2 regions of the Pseudoalteromonas rhizosphaerae genome follow, and region 2 is predicted to be linked to the other one. Evidence: predicted binding sites of a transcription regulator. Region 2 holds the regulator's gene; the other holds the start of a gene.

What was found. The regulator sigma-54, encoded in region 2, starts transcription at its own class of promoters, with help from an activator protein. The targets are predictions, from matches to a motif close to GTTGGCACGNNNNTNGNNT.
Region 1: the regulator sigma-54 is predicted to act here: its motif matches at 2,483-2,501, upstream of PVK79_RS15875 (ferritin-like domain-containing protein).

Annotation. Positions count from the first base shown of each region.
Region 1 covers NZ_CP118496.1:3,686,703-3,691,208, forward strand. Annotated here, with positions in the region: gene aceK (bifunctional isocitrate dehydrogenase kinase/phosphatase) at 1-1,428, shown strand, start outside; gene PVK79_RS15870 (LysR family transcriptional regulator) at 1,444-2,382, shown strand; gene PVK79_RS15875 (ferritin-like domain-containing protein) at 2,550-2,993, shown strand; gene PVK79_RS15880 (ExbD/TolR family protein) at 3,209-3,604, shown strand; gene PVK79_RS15885 (TonB-dependent receptor plug domain-containing protein) at 3,661-4,506, opposite strand, start outside.
Region 2 covers NZ_CP118496.1:5,065,779-5,070,284, forward strand. Annotated here, with positions in the region: gene lptC (LPS export ABC transporter periplasmic protein LptC) at 1-15, shown strand, start outside; gene lptA (lipopolysaccharide transport periplasmic protein LptA) at 5-538, shown strand; gene lptB (LPS export ABC transporter ATP-binding protein) at 535-1,260, shown strand; gene PVK79_RS22120 (RNA polymerase factor sigma-54) at 1,327-2,823, shown strand; gene hpf (ribosome hibernation promoting factor) at 2,852-3,139, shown strand; gene ptsN (PTS IIA-like nitrogen regulatory protein PtsN) at 3,144-3,596, shown strand; gene rapZ (RNase adapter RapZ) at 3,785-4,506, shown strand, end outside.

The DNA.
Region 1 (4,506 bases), 1.4 Mb from region 2:
ACATTTTATAACTCTGTATTTTGCCGCTTATTTCATCGACGTTATTTTAATAATGATTTTATTTTTGTAAAAGCCACCTTGGCAGATGCTCCTGCGCTTCCTGTAGAAGCAGAATACCGCAGCTACTTTCCTGTTGTAGACGGCTTAAAGCCCACTATCCGTAAAATAATTAATCAATTTGATTTTAAAGCAGATTTTGTTAATTTAGAGCGCGATATACGACTTTTAGTAAAAGCATTTTATAAACAAGCACCCGACACCCATCACCGTGCATGGCAAATGCGCTTTGACATATTACAAACGCCGTTTTATCGCAACAAAGCAGCCTATATTGTCGGCCGTGTGGTATCACAAAGTGGTGTGCAGCCATTTATTATTGCGGTGTTACATCATCAAGAGCAAGGTCTGTATCTTGATGCTTTACTGACTAACTCATCGCAAATGCGGGTTATTTTTGGCTTTGCTCGCGCTTATTTTATGGTTGAAACCCACGCTCCTTCCGCATTAGTTCGGTTTTTAAACCAACTAATGCCCAACAAAACCTTAGCAGAGCTTTACAATGCCATTGGCTTTCATAAACAAGGTAAAACCGAGTTCTATCGCGAGTTTTTAACCCATTTACAACGCTCCAGTGATGATTTTGTGATTGCCCCTGGCACACCGGGCATGGTGATGATGGTATTTACCCTACCTTCATTTGATTATGTATTTAAAATAATTAAAGACAAATTTGGTGAAAGTAAACCATTTGGCCGCGATACCGTTCTCAAACGCTACCAATTAGTTAAGAGCCATGATCGGGTTGGTCGTATGGCAGATACCATAGAGTATTCTAACGTCGTATTCCCTGTTGCGCGTTTTAACGCTACATTGCTTGCACAGCTTAAACAAACTATTGGTTCATCAATGATCATCGAAGGCGACTTACTGATCATCAAACATATGTATATTGAGCGACGCATGACGCCACTGAATTTATATTTAGAAAAAGCTAATACTGAAGATGCCGCTATTGCCATTGCAGAATATGGCCAAGCACTCAAGGAAATGATCGCCGTTAATATTTTCCCAGGCGATATGTTACTTAAAAACTTTGGTGTCAGTAAACACAAACGCATTATTTTTTATGATTATGATGAAGTGCAATATTTAACAGACATGAACTTTAGGGCATTGCCTAAAGCAAAAAGTTATGATGACTACTTAACCAATGAGCAAAGTTACTCTGTGGCACCACAAGATGTATTTCCAGAGCAGTTATGCACTTTTGTAATGCCAAACCCGCAATACAAAGCAGTTTTCAGCCAAACACATCCAGAACTATTAGACGTCGCATTTTGGCAGCAAGCGCAACGAAATATAAAAGCAGGGGTCGTTAGCCATATCTACCCTTATCCAGCAGCGCAGCGTTTTATCCATCAATGGTAGACGAAAGGACACACAATGAATATCAGTAAAATAGATTTAAACTTACTCGTTTATCTCGACACCTTATTACGCGAATGTAATGTTACTCGCGCCGCAAACCAGCTTAGCATTACACAGCCGGCCATGAGTAATGGTTTAAAACGTTTACGTAACCTGTTTAACGATCCGATCTTAGTACGCACCAGTGATGGTATGGTGCCCACTGAACGAGCTATTGAATTGCAGCCGGTGATCCGTGGCATCTTAATGACATTAGAAGAAACGCTTGCACCAAACCGTGAATTTGAAGCCAGCCAAAGCAAACGGGTATTTAGGATTATGGCCAGTGACTATGCTGCCAGCACCTTAGCACCTAAGCTACTGAGTAAATTACACGATGAAGCGCCGGATACCACACTCGATATTCTCACTCCAAGTGATGTTACTTTTCATGATGTAGAAAACGGTAAAGTTGATATGGCAATAAATCGTTTCGAAAACCTACCGCAGTCGTTTCATCACAAACGTATTTGGAAAGATAGCTTTTGTTGTTTAGTAAAAGCTGACAACCCGATCATTGAAAATTTTAGCCTCGATAGTTATTTAAAAGCTCGTCATATTTGGGTAAGTAAAACAGGTTTTGGTGTCGGGGTTGGTATGGATCCTAAAGACGTACAAAAACTTGGCTGGGTTGATGAAGCGCTCGCCCACTTTGGTAAACACCGAAATATTGCCACATTCACCCGTAATTACCACGTTGCAATACATCTAGCGAAAGAGAAGAACCTGATTGCGACACTCCCTTCAAAAGCCGCTAATATTTATTTAGATGATCCCGGTTTGCAAATTCTGGAGCCTCCCTTCCCTATACCACCATTTGAGTTAGATATGATTTGGAGCCCATTACTTCACAGGGATGCCAGTCATATTTGGTTACGCCAAAAAGTAGCCGAAGTTGCAGATGAATTAAAGTAACGCTCTTACAAAAGCCCTGTAAAATTTGCTTACTGGTATTTTCAAGTAAGCAAACATAAATTTAAAAGTATTAATTATCATGATGTTAAAATAATTTAAAAATGGAATGGCAATTGCTTTAAGTTACTTGAACTTTAATATTCATTTAACTTAAAGAGGTCAATATTATGAATGCCCAGCAAGGAAACGAAGTAAATCATATCACTGACATTATCCAAGTAATGAACAGCGGCATCGACTTTTATGAAAAGGCGCAGGAAAAAGTACAAGATCCAGCCATTGGTGCGCTATTTCAGCGTATGATAGACGCACGTAAAGTCAGCGTTGAAAACCTACAGCCTTACGCTATTAATCAGCAAGGTGAACGAGAAGATGGTTCGTCTTTTGCTGTTGAAGCTCGCCGAGCATATACCGCACTGATCACAAAATTTAGTGCCAACAACGACCAAATTTATGTCAAAGAGCTTGAAGAAGTGGAAGATAAAACACTTGAAGAAATTAAAGCTGCCATGAAAAAACCACAACCGCACGATTGTGAAGCCGCCCTCGCTAAAGTATTACTGACCATGCAAAGCTGTCATACGGAGATGAGCCGTATGCAGAAGCATTAACCACAATGCTTAAATGAAAGCCCAGCCACGCGCTGGGCTTTTTTATGCTCATAATTATAGTTAAATGATTTTTATAACAAAATAATGCAAATAATTAATAAAAACAGCATATTTATTTAACCACAGCATGATTTTAATCGTCTAGGCTTATTAATAGGTACCTACTATCCCGCTGTGGCGCCGCAGCATTTTATCAAAAATAACAAGGTTCCATTATGAGAAATAAACAACATGTAAACCCACAAAACGCTGACGTTGATATGACGCCGATGCTTGATATTGTATTTATACTTTTAATATTTTTTATTGTTACAACTTCATTTGTAAAACCTGTGGCAATAGAGCTGCAACGGCCTGTAGATAAACCCAGTATTGATAAACAAACTAAAAGTGCTCATTTTAGTATTGACCAAAGCAATGCGGTGTATTTTGCGGGGCGATTAATTGACTTAAACCAAGTTGCCACTAACCTTGCGATGTTTGCTGCGAAGTATAATATCGCCACAGTACAAATAGCCGCTGACGAGAACAGTACGCATCAAACTTTAATGACAGTAATGAATAATATCAAAGAGTATGATAACTACCCCATCGCACTCACATCACACTAAAAGCAAAAAAAGGGCCAGACGGCCCTTCAAAACTAAATAACGTAGGAGAAGTTATTTTAGAATCGGTATTCAGCACCTACATAGTAGTAAGCACCGTTAAAACCAAATGGTGCTGAACGGCGTGAGTACTCAAATACACCGGTTGAACTGATAATAGTATTACCAGAAGCATCAACAATTGTGCCTGAGCGAGAATTACCTATGGTATTTTTATCAGGGTAAACGTCAAATAAATTGTTTGCACCAATATTTAGTGACAAGTTATCTGTGACAAAATAGTTTACTTTTACATCGGTAAGAATTTCAGCGCCGTAAGTCTGGCGACCGCCATCTTCAACCGTGTATTCGCCATAACGATTTAGCGATAAGTTTACCGTCCAATCTTCAAGGCGATATAATGCACTTAAGTTTACTCTGTCTTGTGGTTGCCATTCTTCGATGATTGAGGTTTCTTGCGAAGAAAATACATCTTCGACAGGGATAGTTTCCAAACCACTGCCCGCAGGAGTAAATAAATCAACCACATCGGTTTCAGTAAAGTTAGCCGCTAATGTAAAATCTAGAGTACCGCCTAAGCCTTCCGTGTTCCATGTCGCAACAAAATCCACACCTTGCGTTTCGGTATCTGCACCATTTAAGAAAAACTGCCCTGCACCTGCGCCAGAACTAACCAATGCAGCATCTAGCGTTGATGACAACCCTTTACCTAAACGGTTACTGATCACAATACGGTCGTCAATATCAATTGAATAATAATCAACGGTAACATTAATATTATCCGTCACGTTATACACAATACCTAAGCTCATGTTTTGTGACTTTTCTTCTTTAAGTTTTGGAATACCAATACTCTGTGCAAGCGTGCTGTCGTTTCTAAAAGTACCAACTTCTTCTGCAATTAG
Region 2 (4,506 bases):
TATTATGACCAATAAATTTGCTCACTTGCTTGTGATACCAAGCTTATTCATTGCCTTTGCAAGCTTTGCTGAAAATACGGCACCACCTGCGGATCAAGTCTCTATCAGTGCTGAAAAGCAGCTTGCCCAACTGAAAGATAATATCGGTATTTTTGAAAAAAATGTTGAAATCATTCATGGTAACCGCCGTATCAAAGCGGATCGACTTGAAGTCCATAAGCGCGAAGATTTAGGCAATAACAAACAATTGCTTGTTGCAACTGGTAACCCTGCTTACTTTGAAGAAAAACAAACTGATGGCACAATAATGAGCGCCAGTGCTGATGAAGTCCGTTACGATGTCGCCAAGCGCTATTTAACGTTAATTGGTAATGCACAAGTCACTCAAGCAGGTCAAAAAATTAATGCCAAAAGCATTACCTATGATATGGACCAACAGCTGATCAGTGCTGAAAAAGGCGCAAGCTCAAACGATCGCGTACACACTATTTTGGTACCTGTTGACAGTAAAAAAGACAAACCTAAAGGGCAGCCATGAGTATATTAAAAGCTGAATTTTTAGCAAAAAGCTATAAAGGTCGCCAAGTTGTAAAAAGCGTGGGTTTAGAAGTTAGCGCAGGCAGCATTGTTGGCTTACTGGGTCCTAATGGCGCAGGTAAAACCACCACTTTTTATATGATTGTGGGTTTAGTACCTAGCGACAAAGGTAAAATAAGTATTGATGATAATGACATCACTTTACTGCCAATGCACAGTCGCGCACGGTTAGGGATTGGCTACTTACCACAAGAATCATCCATCTTTCGTAAGTTAACTGTTTATCAAAACCTGATGGCTATTTTAGAAACTCGTAAAGAGCTGAATAAACAAGCCAGAGAAGAAGCACTAGACAGCTTACTTGATGAGTTTAGCATTCAACATATTCGCGACAGCCAAGGTATGGCATTATCTGGTGGTGAACGTCGTCGAGTTGAAATTGCACGCGCTTTAGCCGCAAATCCAAAATTTATCTTACTTGATGAGCCTTTTGCTGGCGTTGATCCTATTTCAGTGTTAGATATAAAGAAGATTATTGAACACCTTAAAAACCGTGGTATTGGCGTACTTATTACCGACCACAATGTACGAGAAACCCTTGATGTTTGTGAAAAAGCCTACATAGTTTCTCATGGGGAGTTAATTGCATCAGGTACCCCTGAGCATGTACTTGCCGACCAAACAGTCCGCGATGTTTACCTGGGCGAGCAATTTAGGCTATAAAGCCACGCTCGGCTAAGTATCTGCTAGACTTAACGATGATAACAATAAAAGGATTGTTAGAGATACATGAGGCAATCACTCCAGCTGCGCATGGGCCAGCAACTTACAATGACACCACAGCTGCAACAAGCAATTCGCTTATTGCAACTCAGTACATTGGATCTCCAGCAAGAAATTCAAGAAGCACTCGACAGCAATCCATTGTTAGAGCTAGAAGAGCATGAATATTCAGACGACACGGCTGGTAAAAACGAACAAAAACAAGACAACGATGACTTAACTGTTAGTGCATCAGCAGACGACAAGCCCAGCGAATATGAACAAGAAAGTAGCGAAGCATTAAGTAAAGAGACTTTAAGTGACGAAATGGCTATGGACGTCACCTGGGACGAATACATGAGTGCTGCGCCAAATACGTCATCCGGCCCAATGCCTGAAGATGAGTCAATTTATCAAGGTGCTTCAACTGAAACCCTGCACGAATATCTGATGTGGCAATTACAGCTCACACCTTTTAGTCCAACCGATGAAGCTATTGCCATTGCGATTGTTGAAGCTGTTGACGATTCAGGTATTTTAACCTTGAGCTGCGAAGACATCGCAGAGAGCTTAAATCAAGGTAATAACGAAGAAGAAATCGAACTAGACGAAGTGCAAGCAGTGTTAAAACGCATTCAGTTATTTGACCCTGTTGGTATTGCTGCGCGCAGCCTACAAGAATGTTTATGTATTCAATTAAATCAATTTGATCCTGCAACTCCTTGGATTAGCGAGACTAAAATGATTTTAACTGATCATATCGATTTATTAGCTAGTCGTGACTATCGCACTTTGATGAAAAAGACTAAGCTTAAAGAAGATGAGCTGAAAGAAGTAATGACATTGATCCACAGCCTTAATCCAAAGCCTGCGGATACTATAGTACGCGAAGAGTCAGAGTATGTTATACCTGATGTTTCGGTGAAAAAAATTAAAGGTCGCTGGGTGGTTGAACTTAATCCAGACAGCATGCCAAAAATTAGAGTGAACAGCCAATATGCGGCAATGTCACGCTCAGTAAAATCAAGCACTGACAGCCAATTTATACGTTCGCATTTGCAAGAAGCTAAATGGTTTATTAAAAGCCTAGAAAGTCGTAACGAGACGTTACTCAAAGTAACTAACTGCATTGTAAAACAACAGCAGGGATTCTTTGAGCATGGCCCTGAAGCAATGCGACCTATGGTACTAAACGACGTTGCTGAAATGGTTGAGATGCACGAATCAACAATCTCTCGCGTAACGACACAAAAGTACATGCATACCCCCCGTGGTATTTTTGAGTTAAAGTATTTTTTCTCAAGTCATGTAAGCACTGAGAACGGCGGCGAATGCTCTTCGACAGCTATTCGAGCATTGATCAGAAAATTGATCAGTGCAGAAAACTCAGCGAAACCATTGAGTGATAGTAAGATTGCAGATATATTGGCAGAGCAAGGTATCAAAGTAGCTAGACGGACTATTGCAAAATACCGCGAGTCACTGGCTATTCCACCGTCAAATCAACGTAAAAGTTTGATTTAAGGCGTAAAATCACAAGAGGAAAATGCTTATGCAACTAAATTTAACTGGTCGTCACGTAGAAATTACTGATTCATTAAGAGACTATGTAAACAATAAGTTTGCCAAGCTTGAAAGGCATTTTGATCATATCAATAATGTCCATGTTATTCTTGATGTAGAAAAACTAAGCCAAAAAGCAGAGGCCACATTACATGTCAGTGGCGCTGAATTATTTGCCTCGACTGAGCACCAAGACATGTATGCAGCTATTGACGGACTAATCGATAAACTTGATCGTCAAGTAATTAAACACAAAGAGAAGCACGCTCGACACTAACACTATGAAATTAAGCTCACTTATTTGTCAGGACTGCAGTAAAGCTGCGGTCCTTTTTAATAGCAAAAAACGGATCATTGAATTTATAAGCCAATTGGCTCATGAACAACTCCCTCAGCTATCACAACAAGAAATCCTCAACGCACTACTATCGAGAGAAAAACTAGGTAGTACCGGTATTGGTCGTGGTATTGCTATCCCTCATGGCCGTATGAGTGGTGTTGAAAACCCGCTAGCAATAATTTTAGTGAGTGAATCACCGGTTGATTTTGATGCGATTGATAATCGCCCAGTTGATATATTTGTAGCCCTCATCGTACCAGATGGTGACAGCCAACTTCATTTGAAGACGTTAGCCACAATTGCTGATAAACTCAATAACAAAGATTTTTGTAAACAACTACGTAGCGCAAAAACAGACCAAGATTTGTATCATGTAATTGCAGCTCAATCGTAGTCATACCAATTGTATTGTATTGAATTAGAGAGTAATTATTGCAACAGGGAAATAGCTCTAGAACAAGGTGGAAATTATGAGATATAGTTGTTCTATATAAATAATTTTAAACAAAGTTAGTGGGTTATTTAACAAGCAAGAATGAGCATGTTTTTAATAAAATTGGTATTAAATGAAGGAGAATTTACATGGAGTTAATCATCATCAGTGGGCGTTCTGGCTCAGGTAAATCTGTTGCTTTACGTGTTGTAGAAGATCTTGGCTATTATTGTGTAGATAATATTCCAGTTAACTTATTACCGTCATTAGTACGCAGTGTCTCTGATAATTACGACAAAATTGCCGTCAGTATCGATGTTCGTAATTTACCGAAAGAGCAGGAAGAATTTAACGACATTCTTGAATACTTGCCTGGTTTTGCAAATCCGACGCTATTTTATTTAGACAGTGATGATCAAACCCTGATCAAACGCTTTTCTGAAACCCGCCGCTTACACCCATTATCTTTGGATTCTTTGCCACTGGATTTAGCCATCAAGCAAGAAAAAGTGTTGCTTGATGTATTAACTACTCGTGCTGATTTCATGCTTGATACCACAGATCTCAGTGTCCACCAGCTTGCTGAGTCAATCCGTGAAAAGATTTTAGGGAAAAAAGATAAAAAACTAATCATCACCTTTGAATCATTTGGTTTTAAGCATGGTATTCCAAAAGAAGCCGATTATGTATTTGATGCACGTTTTTTACCTAATCCACACTGGGAGCCTGAGTTAAAACCGCTCACAGGCCTGGATCAACCAGTAAAAGATTATTTAGCCAGTCACAGTATCGTGCAAAAATTCACTTGGCAGATCCAAACCTTTGTACAAACTTGGTTACCGCACTTAGAACGTAATAACCGCAGTTACTT